Regions from separate parts of the Rhodococcus sp. NPDC019050 genome, predicted to be linked through region 2. Evidence: riboswitches for the same ligand, from Rfam matches in the RefSeq annotation. Region 2 holds a riboswitch; the other holds the start of a gene.

Region 1 (4,353 bases), on a different contig from region 2:
GCGCCGTCCACAACCGCAGGTGCACGGAACCGCCTCGCGGGTAACTCCCCGGCGTCACCCCCCGCAGGAGCAGTCGCGCGCCCGCCACGGAGATGGCCATGCGCCCCGGCGGGGTCAGGAACAGTGCCGCACCGAGCGCGGTCGACCACCACGACGGCGTGACCGTCCACGGCACGTCGACGACCAGCGTGATGACACCGTTGAGGATCGCGAGCCAGGTGACCCACTGCAGGCCGGTGAGCGTCATCAGCGGTACGGTCGCGACGATCTGCGCCAACTGTGCGCGGCGGGGTACCGGCGTGACCACCCGTTGCGTGGCTGCGGTGGTCGGTGCGAGTTCGTCGAGATAGACGGCCAGCGATCCGAGGCGCGGCCGGTCGTACAACTGTGCCACCGTCATCTCGGGATACCGCGCGCGAATGGCGGTGACGAGCTGAGCGGCGGCGAGCGAACCGCCTCCGAGTTCGAAGAAGTCGTCGTCGAGACCCTCGATCCGCGCACCGAGAATGTCGGTCCACAGTCCGGCGAGCCACTCAGCGGTGGGATCGAGCCCGAGGGCATCGATCGAGTCGGAGTCGGCGCCGGGAAGCGGCCACGGGAGGGCATTGCGGTCGACCTTCCCCGACGTTCGCGTGGGGAGTTCGTCGACCAGAGCGAGGCGGGGCACGAGCGCGGCGGGAAGCTGTTCCGAGAGCAGATCGTGCGCGGACGCGAGATCGAACTCGGGGTCCGTCGACGCGAGGTAGCCGACGAGAACCGAATGCCCGGCCGCGGTCGTGCGCACGGCGCACGCCGCCCCCGCGACACCCGGAAGACTCTGGAGGGCGTTGTCGACCTCGCCGAGTTCGATGCGGCGTCCCCCGATCTTGACCTGGTCGTCGGCGCGGCCCTGGAACAGCAGACCCCGCCGGTCGAGTACCACGAGATCGCCGCTGCGGTAAGCACGTTTCCATCCGAGAGTGGGCATGGGAGCGTACTTTTCGGCATCCTTCTCCGGGTCGAGATAGCGCGCGAGACCCACTCCGCCGATGACCAGTTCGCCGCTCTCACCCTCGGCGACCGGGTTGCCATCGGCGTCGACGACGGCGAGATCCCAGCCGTCGAGGGGCAGACCGATGCGCACCGGACCCGTGCCATCCATGAGGGCGGCGCAGGCGACGACGGTGGCTTCGGTCGGGCCGTAGGTGTTCCACAATTCCCGTCCCGGTACCGCGAGTCGCTCGACGAGGTCGGGCGGACACGATTCGCCGCCGAAGATGAGCAGGCGCACCGCTTCCAGAGATTCGGCCGGCCACATGGCAGCGAGGGTGGGGACGGTGGACACGACGCTGATGTCACGGGATATCAACCACGGTCCGAGGTCCATCCCGGACCGGACCAGTGAGCGAGGAGCGGGCACGAGGCACGCGCCGTGGCGCCACGCGAGCCACATCTCCTCACACGACGCGTCGAAGGCGACCGACAATCCGGCCAGCACCCGGTCGCCGGGACCGAGCGGCACATCCCGGCAGAACAATCGTGCTTCGGCGTCGACGAAAGCGGCGGCGTTGCGATGGTCGACCGCCACACCTTTCGGGGTCCCGGTCGATCCCGACGTGAAGATGATCCACGCGTCGTCCTCGAGGTTCGGCCCCCGCAGCGGCGGGTCGGTCCGGAAGGGCGCGGTACCGGGGCCGATGCCCTCATCGGTGACGATCGCGGTGACCTTCGCCTCGGAGAAGACCAGGTCGGCGCGTTCGTCCGGGTCGTCTGCATCGACGGGAACGTATGCCGCGCCGGCCGCGAGGATCGCCAGGATTGTCACGTACAGGTCGGCCCGGCCGGACGTCATCCGGACCCCGACTCGATCTCCTGCTCCGACGCCGGCATCGATGAGCGCATACGCGCCCACCCTTACCTTCTCGACGAGTTCCCCGTAGCCGATGGGGCTCGTTCCGTCGTCGATCGCGGGCGCGTCGGGGAAAGCCTCGGCGGTCGCGCGAAGGATGTCGACGAGGGTGCGAGCCTGCGGTGCGTGCGACGCGCGAAGAAACTCCGCGGGAATCGCAGAACCGAGGTGTTCAGCGGGGAGGTGGGCAGGCAAGTCCGCGTCGTCCTTCTACTCGATGGTGCTCCGGTTATCTCACGTTCAAGTGGACACGAGGTGAACGTCGGGGCGCAGCGCCGACCCGGTGTGTCGCACCCGGTCCGAGTGAGCGCCCGTGTTCCGGCAGGTCGGAGGCGTCGACGGGTGTCGCCGCGACCGGCGGTACGCATCCGGGTTGACACGTGACCGTCCGGCTGCAATTCTCTTCGGCAGGTCATGAGTACCAGCATCGAGCCCCGGCTTGCTGGTCGGCAACCCTCCTCCGCGGTGGGGTGCTCCGGGTGACGACCTGGCTGTGTTTCCAACACCGGACACGGCAAGCGCGGACTCCGCCGGCGATCGATTTCCATCGTCGTGGCGATCACCGACGGGTCCCTGGATCGACGAGGGATTTTGTCATGACTGCTGTATCGACCACCGCCTGCATCGCGCCGTTCGCTCGCGTCTCCGGATGTGACGTGCAGGTGCCGCTCGTGCAGGGCGGTAGCTGCACCTACGCCAACTTCGACTATGCCGCGAGCGCACCGGCGCTGGCCACCGTCACGGACCGCATCGCCGAGTTGCTGCCGTACTACGCGAGTGTGCATCGTGGCGCGGGATACGCCTCGCGTGTTAGCACCGCGAGCTACGAAGATGCGCGAGAGTCGGTGGCGCGCTTCGTCGGTGCCGATGCCGACCAGGTGGTCGTGTTCACCCGCAACACCACCGACTCCCTGAATCTGCTGGCGGGTGCGGTCCCCGGCGATGTGGTGGTACTCGACATCGAACATCACGCAACGCTGCTGCCGTGGAAGAACTCTCGCGTCGTGGTGGCTGCCGATACCGTCTCGGAGACGGTGCAGCGTCTCGCTGCCGAGTTGACCCGGGCGCCGGCGGCTCTGCTTGCCGTCACCGGTGCCTCCAACGTCACCGGTGAGGTGCTGCCGATCGCCGAACTCGCGACTCTTGCTCATGCGTGCGGTGCGCGGATTCTCGTCGACGGTGCGCAGTTGGTGCCGCACCGCCACGTCGACCTCGCCGCCGACGGCATCGACTACCTCGCGTTCTCCGGCCACAAGCTCTATGCACCGTTCGGGGCGGGTGCGCTCGTCGGGCGCCGTGACTGGCTCGACACCGCCGAGCCCTACCTGGCCGGCGGCGGCGCGGTACGCGAGGTGACTCTCGACGGTGCCGAATGGGCCTGTGCCCCTGCGCGTCACGAGGCAGGAACGCCGAATGTGCTCGGGGTTGCGGCTCTGGCCGCGGCGTGCGACACCCTCGGCGGGTTCGATACCGACGCCGCGACCCGGCACGAGGAGGAGCTGTGCCGCCTGCTCGTCGACGGGCTGAGCAGCCTCGAGGGCGTCGAGATCCTGAAGCTCTGGGGCGATTCGAGCGACTGCGTCGGCATCGTGACCTTCACCGTCGACGGATACGAACCGGGGGAGGTGGCGTCGTACCTCTCGGCGGAACACGGTATCGGTGTGCGCGACGGGCGTTTCTGCGCGCATCCGTTGCTGGCCCGCGTAGGCCGTCCGGGTGGCGCCGTGCGGGCGTCGCTGGGGCTGGGTAGCTCGTCGGCGGATGTCGACCGGCTTCTCGCCGCGCTGCACACCCTGATCGCCGACGGGCCCGCGTGGGCCCACGCGAAGACCGACGGTGTGTGGAGCCCCGCGCCGGAAACCCGTCCCGGGCTCGCTCAGTCGGGAGAGGGTGCGTCGCAATGCATCTGACGGCGAACGCAGCGGTCGACAATTCCCCACCGGCTCGGTAGGGTACTCGCCATGACCTCGGAGGCGACGACCATGGCGCACTGGTGCCGCAGGCATGTCGACCTGTGCCGCACGGCCTCCGGCACCTGTCCGGCCTGAGTTCTCTCCGCACGCTTTCTTCAGCTGCTGCCGCTTACGGCAGATTACGAGAGGTCTCTCATGTCGCACAACGATTCTGCCAACCCGGACTCCTCCCAGCGGTTACTGCGCGTGGCCGTCGAACTGTCCGGCCGGCCCGGGCCCGATTACTGGGCCGACCTCACCGTCGGCCGTCCGGGCGAACCGCCCCTCGATCCGGCCGCGCCGTCCGGCAACGTGATTCGGGTTCGCGCCGCAGACCTGCGGGAAGCAGGGAAGATTCGCGATCGGATCCGCATCGAGGCCGTCTCGGAGGGCCGCGACCCCGATGCGGTGACGGTGCTCGTCGATCTCGAGGTGCTCGTCGACCCCGATGCACGTGCCGCACGTCGGCACGCTCGCATCGAGGGGACTGCTCGCCGGGAACCGGGCACGCTG
Region 2 (4,353 bases):
GGCTTCCAGCGCGGGTGCGATCGCGGCGTGGAACTGCTGCTCGGTCGCGCGAACCTCCTGCAGGCAGACGATGTCGGCCGCCGACGCGGCCAGCCAGTCCAGCAGACCCTTGCCGGCGGCGGCGCGGACGCCGTTGACGTTCACGGTGGTGATGATGAGCGACACGCCGGTCACCGTATCCGACGTATCGGACTGTTCCGGCGCGCGGCGTGCCCGTTCGTGGCGTGCACCACCTCCGGGAAACCGCCACGCCGTGCGACGGTCGGGAAACACACAACGGGACGCCCCGAAGGGCGTCCCGTGTCGTACCGGTGTGGGGAGAACCGAATCAGGCGCGAGCCTTCTGCAGGTTCTCGTCGAGCGCTCCGAGGAACTCCTCGGTGGTGAGCCAGGCCTGCTCGGGCCCGACGAGCAGCGCGAGGTCCTTGGTCATCTGGCCGTTCTCGACGGTCTTGATGACGACGTCCTCGAGCTGCTGTGCGAACTCGATCACCTCGGGGGTGTTGTCGAGCTTGCCGCGGTGCTCGAGACCGCGGGTCCAGGCGAAGATCGACGCGATGGGGTTCGTCGACGTCGGCTTGCCCTGCTGGTGCTGACGGTAGTGGCGGGTCACGGTACCGTGCGCGGCCTCCGCCTCGACGGTCTTGCCGTCCGGCGTCATCAGGACCGAGGTCATCAGGCCGAGCGAACCGTAGCCCTGCGCGACGGTGTCGGACTGCACGTCGCCGTCGTAGTTCTTGCAGGCCCAGACGTAGCCGCCCTCCCACTTGAGCGAGGACGCGACCATGTCGTCGATGAGGCGGTGCTCGTAGGTCAGGCCCGCAGCGTCGAACTCTGCCTTGAACTCTTCCTCGTAGATCCGCTGGAACTCGTCCTTGAACATGCCGTCGTAGGCCTTGAGGATCGTGTTCTTGGTCGACAGGTAGACCGGGTAGTTGCGCTGCAGACCGTACGAGAGCGATGCGCGCGCGAAGTCCTGGATGGACTTCTTGTAGTTGTACATACCCATGACGACGCCGCCGTCCTCGGGGATCTGGCACACCTCGTGCTGGATCGGCTCGCTGCCGTCCTCCGGGGTGAAGGTGATCGTCACGGTGCCGGGACGGTCGACCTTGAAGTCGGTGGCGCGGTACTGATCACCGAACGCGTGACGACCGACGATGACGGGCTTGGTCCAGCCCGGCACCAGGCGCGGTACGTTCGAGATGATGATGGGCGCACGGAAGATGGTGCCGCCGAGGATGTTACGGATCGTGCCGTTGGGCGACCGCCACATCTTCTTCAGGCCGAACTCCTCGACCCGCGCCTCGTCCGGCGTGATCGTCGCGCACTTGACGCCGACGTTGTGCTTCTTGATGGCGTTGGCCGCGTCGATGGTCACCTGATCGTCGGTGGCATCGCGGTGCTCCACACCGAGGTCGTAATATTCGAGATCCACATCCAGGTACGGATGGATCAACTTGTCTTTGATGAACTGCCAGATAATGCGGGTCATCTCGTCGCCGTCGAGTTCGACGACCTTACCCTCAACTTTGATCTTGGACATGTGCGCTTCTTGTCCTCCTAGGACGTTTACTGGGTCCCCAATCGACCGCGCTTTGTGAGCGCAGTCGCCTTCGGCTCGGTACGAGCGAGCATGGCCCTGTCCGCATACTGACAGCGACCAAACATGACAAGCGTACTGCTATTCGACGCGTCCGCAAAGCGGCAATACCACCCCATGACAACTACCGACCAGTAACCTTGCCGCTGGTCACAGACGCTGCGAGACCCCCTGCCCGTCGGTCCGCGACAGTCGCTAGACTTTCCGCGAGGTCATGAGTGCCAGCGTGAAGCCCCGGCTTGCTGGCCGGCAACCCTCCAGCCAGGGTGGGGTGCTCCGGGTGAGGACACGGTCGTCGGAACACCGACGGCAAGCCGGTTGCGGGAGGGTGAGACGACGAGCTGTCACCAACAGCTTCCACTCCAGCCCTCCCCCATGCGTCGAAGGACACGATGAGCGACACCCTGTACATCCTCCCCGCGAGCGGCCGGGCCGTCGAGTCGATCACACTCGCCCCGTTCGTCGCGCTCTCCCCCCACGCCGAGGCGGTCACCCCTTGACCACGGAGACGGAGCCGGTCCACGTCGAACTGCCGTCCGACGACGGGCGCCTCGGGAAGATCCGCATCGGCTCCCTGCGCCTCGAAAGCGGCGAGTCGCTCCCCGACGTCACCATCGCCGTGCAGCGGTGGGGCGCGCTCTCTCCGGCACGGGACAACGTCGTCCTCGTCGAGCACGCGCTGACCGGCGACTCACACGTCACCGGCCCGGCCGGTCCCGAGCATCCGTCACCGGGCTGGTGGTCGGGAATGGTCGGTCCCGGAGCCCCGCTCGACACCGATCGGTGGTGTGTGATCTCCACCAACGTGCTGGGCGGCTGCCGCGGCACCACCGGCCCGGGAACTACCGCGCCCGACGCCAAAGCCTGGGGTTCGCGGTTTCCGTTGATCACCGTGCGCGACCAGGTTGCGGCCGAGGTCGCGCTGCTCGACGCGCTCGGCATCGAGACGCTCGCCGCTGTGACCGGCGGCTCGATGGGCGGCATGCGCACCCTCGAGTGGATCATCACCCACCCCGACCGGGTACGTGCCTCACTCGTGCTCGCGACCTGCGCACGCGCAACCGCCGATCAGATCGGGACGCAGAGCACGCAGATCGCAGCGATCACCGCGGATCCGGACTGGCAGGGCGGCAACTACTACGGCACCGGCCGCATCCCCGCGACCGGCCTGGGGATCGCCCGCCGGATCGCCCACCTGACCTACCGGACCGAACACGAGCTCGACGCCCGGTTCGCGAACCACCCGCAGGACGGCGAGGACCCGTGGCGCGGCGGCCGGTATTCGGTGGAGGGCTACCTCGAACACCAAGCCGACAAGCTTGTCGCACGGTTCGATCCCGGCACCTATGTGGTGCTGTCCGAAGTGATGAACCGGCACGACGTGGGACGGGGCCGCGGTGGCGTCGAAGCCGCGCTCGCTTCCACGCCCGTGAAGACGATCGTCGCGGGTGTCGACTCGGACCGTCTGTATCCGCTGCGCTTGCAGCAAGAGATTGCCGACGCGCTCCCGGGTTCCGACAGGTTGCGCGTCCTCGTCTCCCGCAACGGCCACGACGGCTTCCTCACCGAGGCGGAAGCCGTGGCGAAGCTCCTCGACGAAATGATGGTGCTCTCGCAGGGCTAGCCGCCGTCCGGCGGTGGGCCGGCCCCGTCTCCTATCGGGCGGACGGAAGGAACGCCGTCGCGCCCGACAGGTCGCCCTGCCGGCCCGCGAGCGGAGTCACGAGACCGCGACGTTCGAGGATCGGCCGCACACCCTCGCCGATCCGATATGCCTCTTCGAGGTGGGGATAGCCCGACAGCACGAAGTGGTCGAGCCCGACCGCCGCGTACTCGGCGATGCGATCGGCGACCTCCTCGTGGGAACCGACGAGCGCGGTACCCGCGCCGCCGCGGACCAGGCCGACGCCCGCCCACAGGTTCGGCGACACCTCCAGACTGCGTGAATCGCCGCCGGCGACGTAACTGCTGCCACCGCCGTGCAGTTCCACCATCCGGCGCTGCCCCTCCGATCCCGAACGGGCAAGACTCTGCTGGGCCTTCTCGACCGTCGCGGGGTCGAGCGCCGACAACAGCCGGTCCGCCTCCGCCCACGCCTCTTCCGAGGTGTCCCGGCTGATGACGTGCAGGCGGATGCCGTAGTCGAGGGTGCGGCCCTGGATGTCGGCCAGCCCGCGGATCCAGGCGATCTTGTCCGCGACCGCGCTCGGCGGCTCACCCCAGGTGAGGTACGTGTCGCAGTACCTCGACGCGACGGTTCCCGCTGCGGGAGAAGACCCGCCGAAGAACAACGGCGGCGCCGGGTCGGGGATGCGCTGGAGTTGTGCGTTCTCGACCTTGATGTAGTCGCCGTCGAAGTCGACCGGTCCGTTGCCCGCCCACAACCGGCGGAGAACGTCGAGATACTCACCGCACCGCGCGTAGCGCTGGTTCTTGTCGAGGAAGTCGCCGAAGGTGCGCTGCTCGTGGTCTTCGCCCCCGGTCACCACGTTGAGGAGCAGCCTGCCCTGCGACTGCCACTGGAAGGTCGCCGCCATCTGGGCGGCGAGGGTCGGGGAGATGAGACCGGGACGCAGCGCCACGAGGAATTTGAGCGTCTCGGTGGTGTCGATCATCATCGCCGTGGTCAGCCACGCGTCCTCGCACCATCCTCCGGTGGGAGTGAGTACCGACTCGAACCCGCTGGATTCGGCAGCCGCACCGATCTGGTTGAGGTATCGCAACGTGGCGGCGCGGTCTCCCGACATCGA

What was found. A riboswitch is a leader RNA that binds a small molecule or an ion and turns the genes downstream of it on or off. The one in region 2 is predicted to bind S-adenosylmethionine.
Region 1: it holds a riboswitch for S-adenosylmethionine, as region 2 does, so the genes downstream of both, AC0B44_RS06270 (aminotransferase class V-fold PLP-dependent enzyme) here and metX (homoserine O-acetyltransferase MetX) in region 2, are expected to answer to the same signal.

Annotation. Positions count from the first base shown of each region.
Region 1 is NZ_JBVOON010000003.1:350,241-354,593, reverse strand. Features, by position in the region: gene AC0B44_RS06275 (Pls/PosA family non-ribosomal peptide synthetase) at 1-2,083, opposite strand, end outside; SAM riboswitch class IV at 2,299-2,415, shown strand; gene AC0B44_RS06270 (aminotransferase class V-fold PLP-dependent enzyme) at 2,485-3,798, shown strand; gene AC0B44_RS06265 (hypothetical protein) at 3,997-4,353, shown strand, end outside.
Region 2 is NZ_JBVOON010000004.1:162,626-166,978, forward strand. Features, by position in the region: gene AC0B44_RS07080 (exodeoxyribonuclease III) at 1-165, opposite strand, end outside; gene AC0B44_RS07085 (NADP-dependent isocitrate dehydrogenase) at 329-1,546, opposite strand; SAM riboswitch class IV at 1,814-1,925, shown strand; gene metX (homoserine O-acetyltransferase MetX) at 2,100-3,227, shown strand; gene AC0B44_RS07095 (LLM class flavin-dependent oxidoreductase) at 3,259-4,353, opposite strand, start outside; gene AC0B44_RS07100 (MFS transporter) at 4,320-4,353, shown strand, end outside.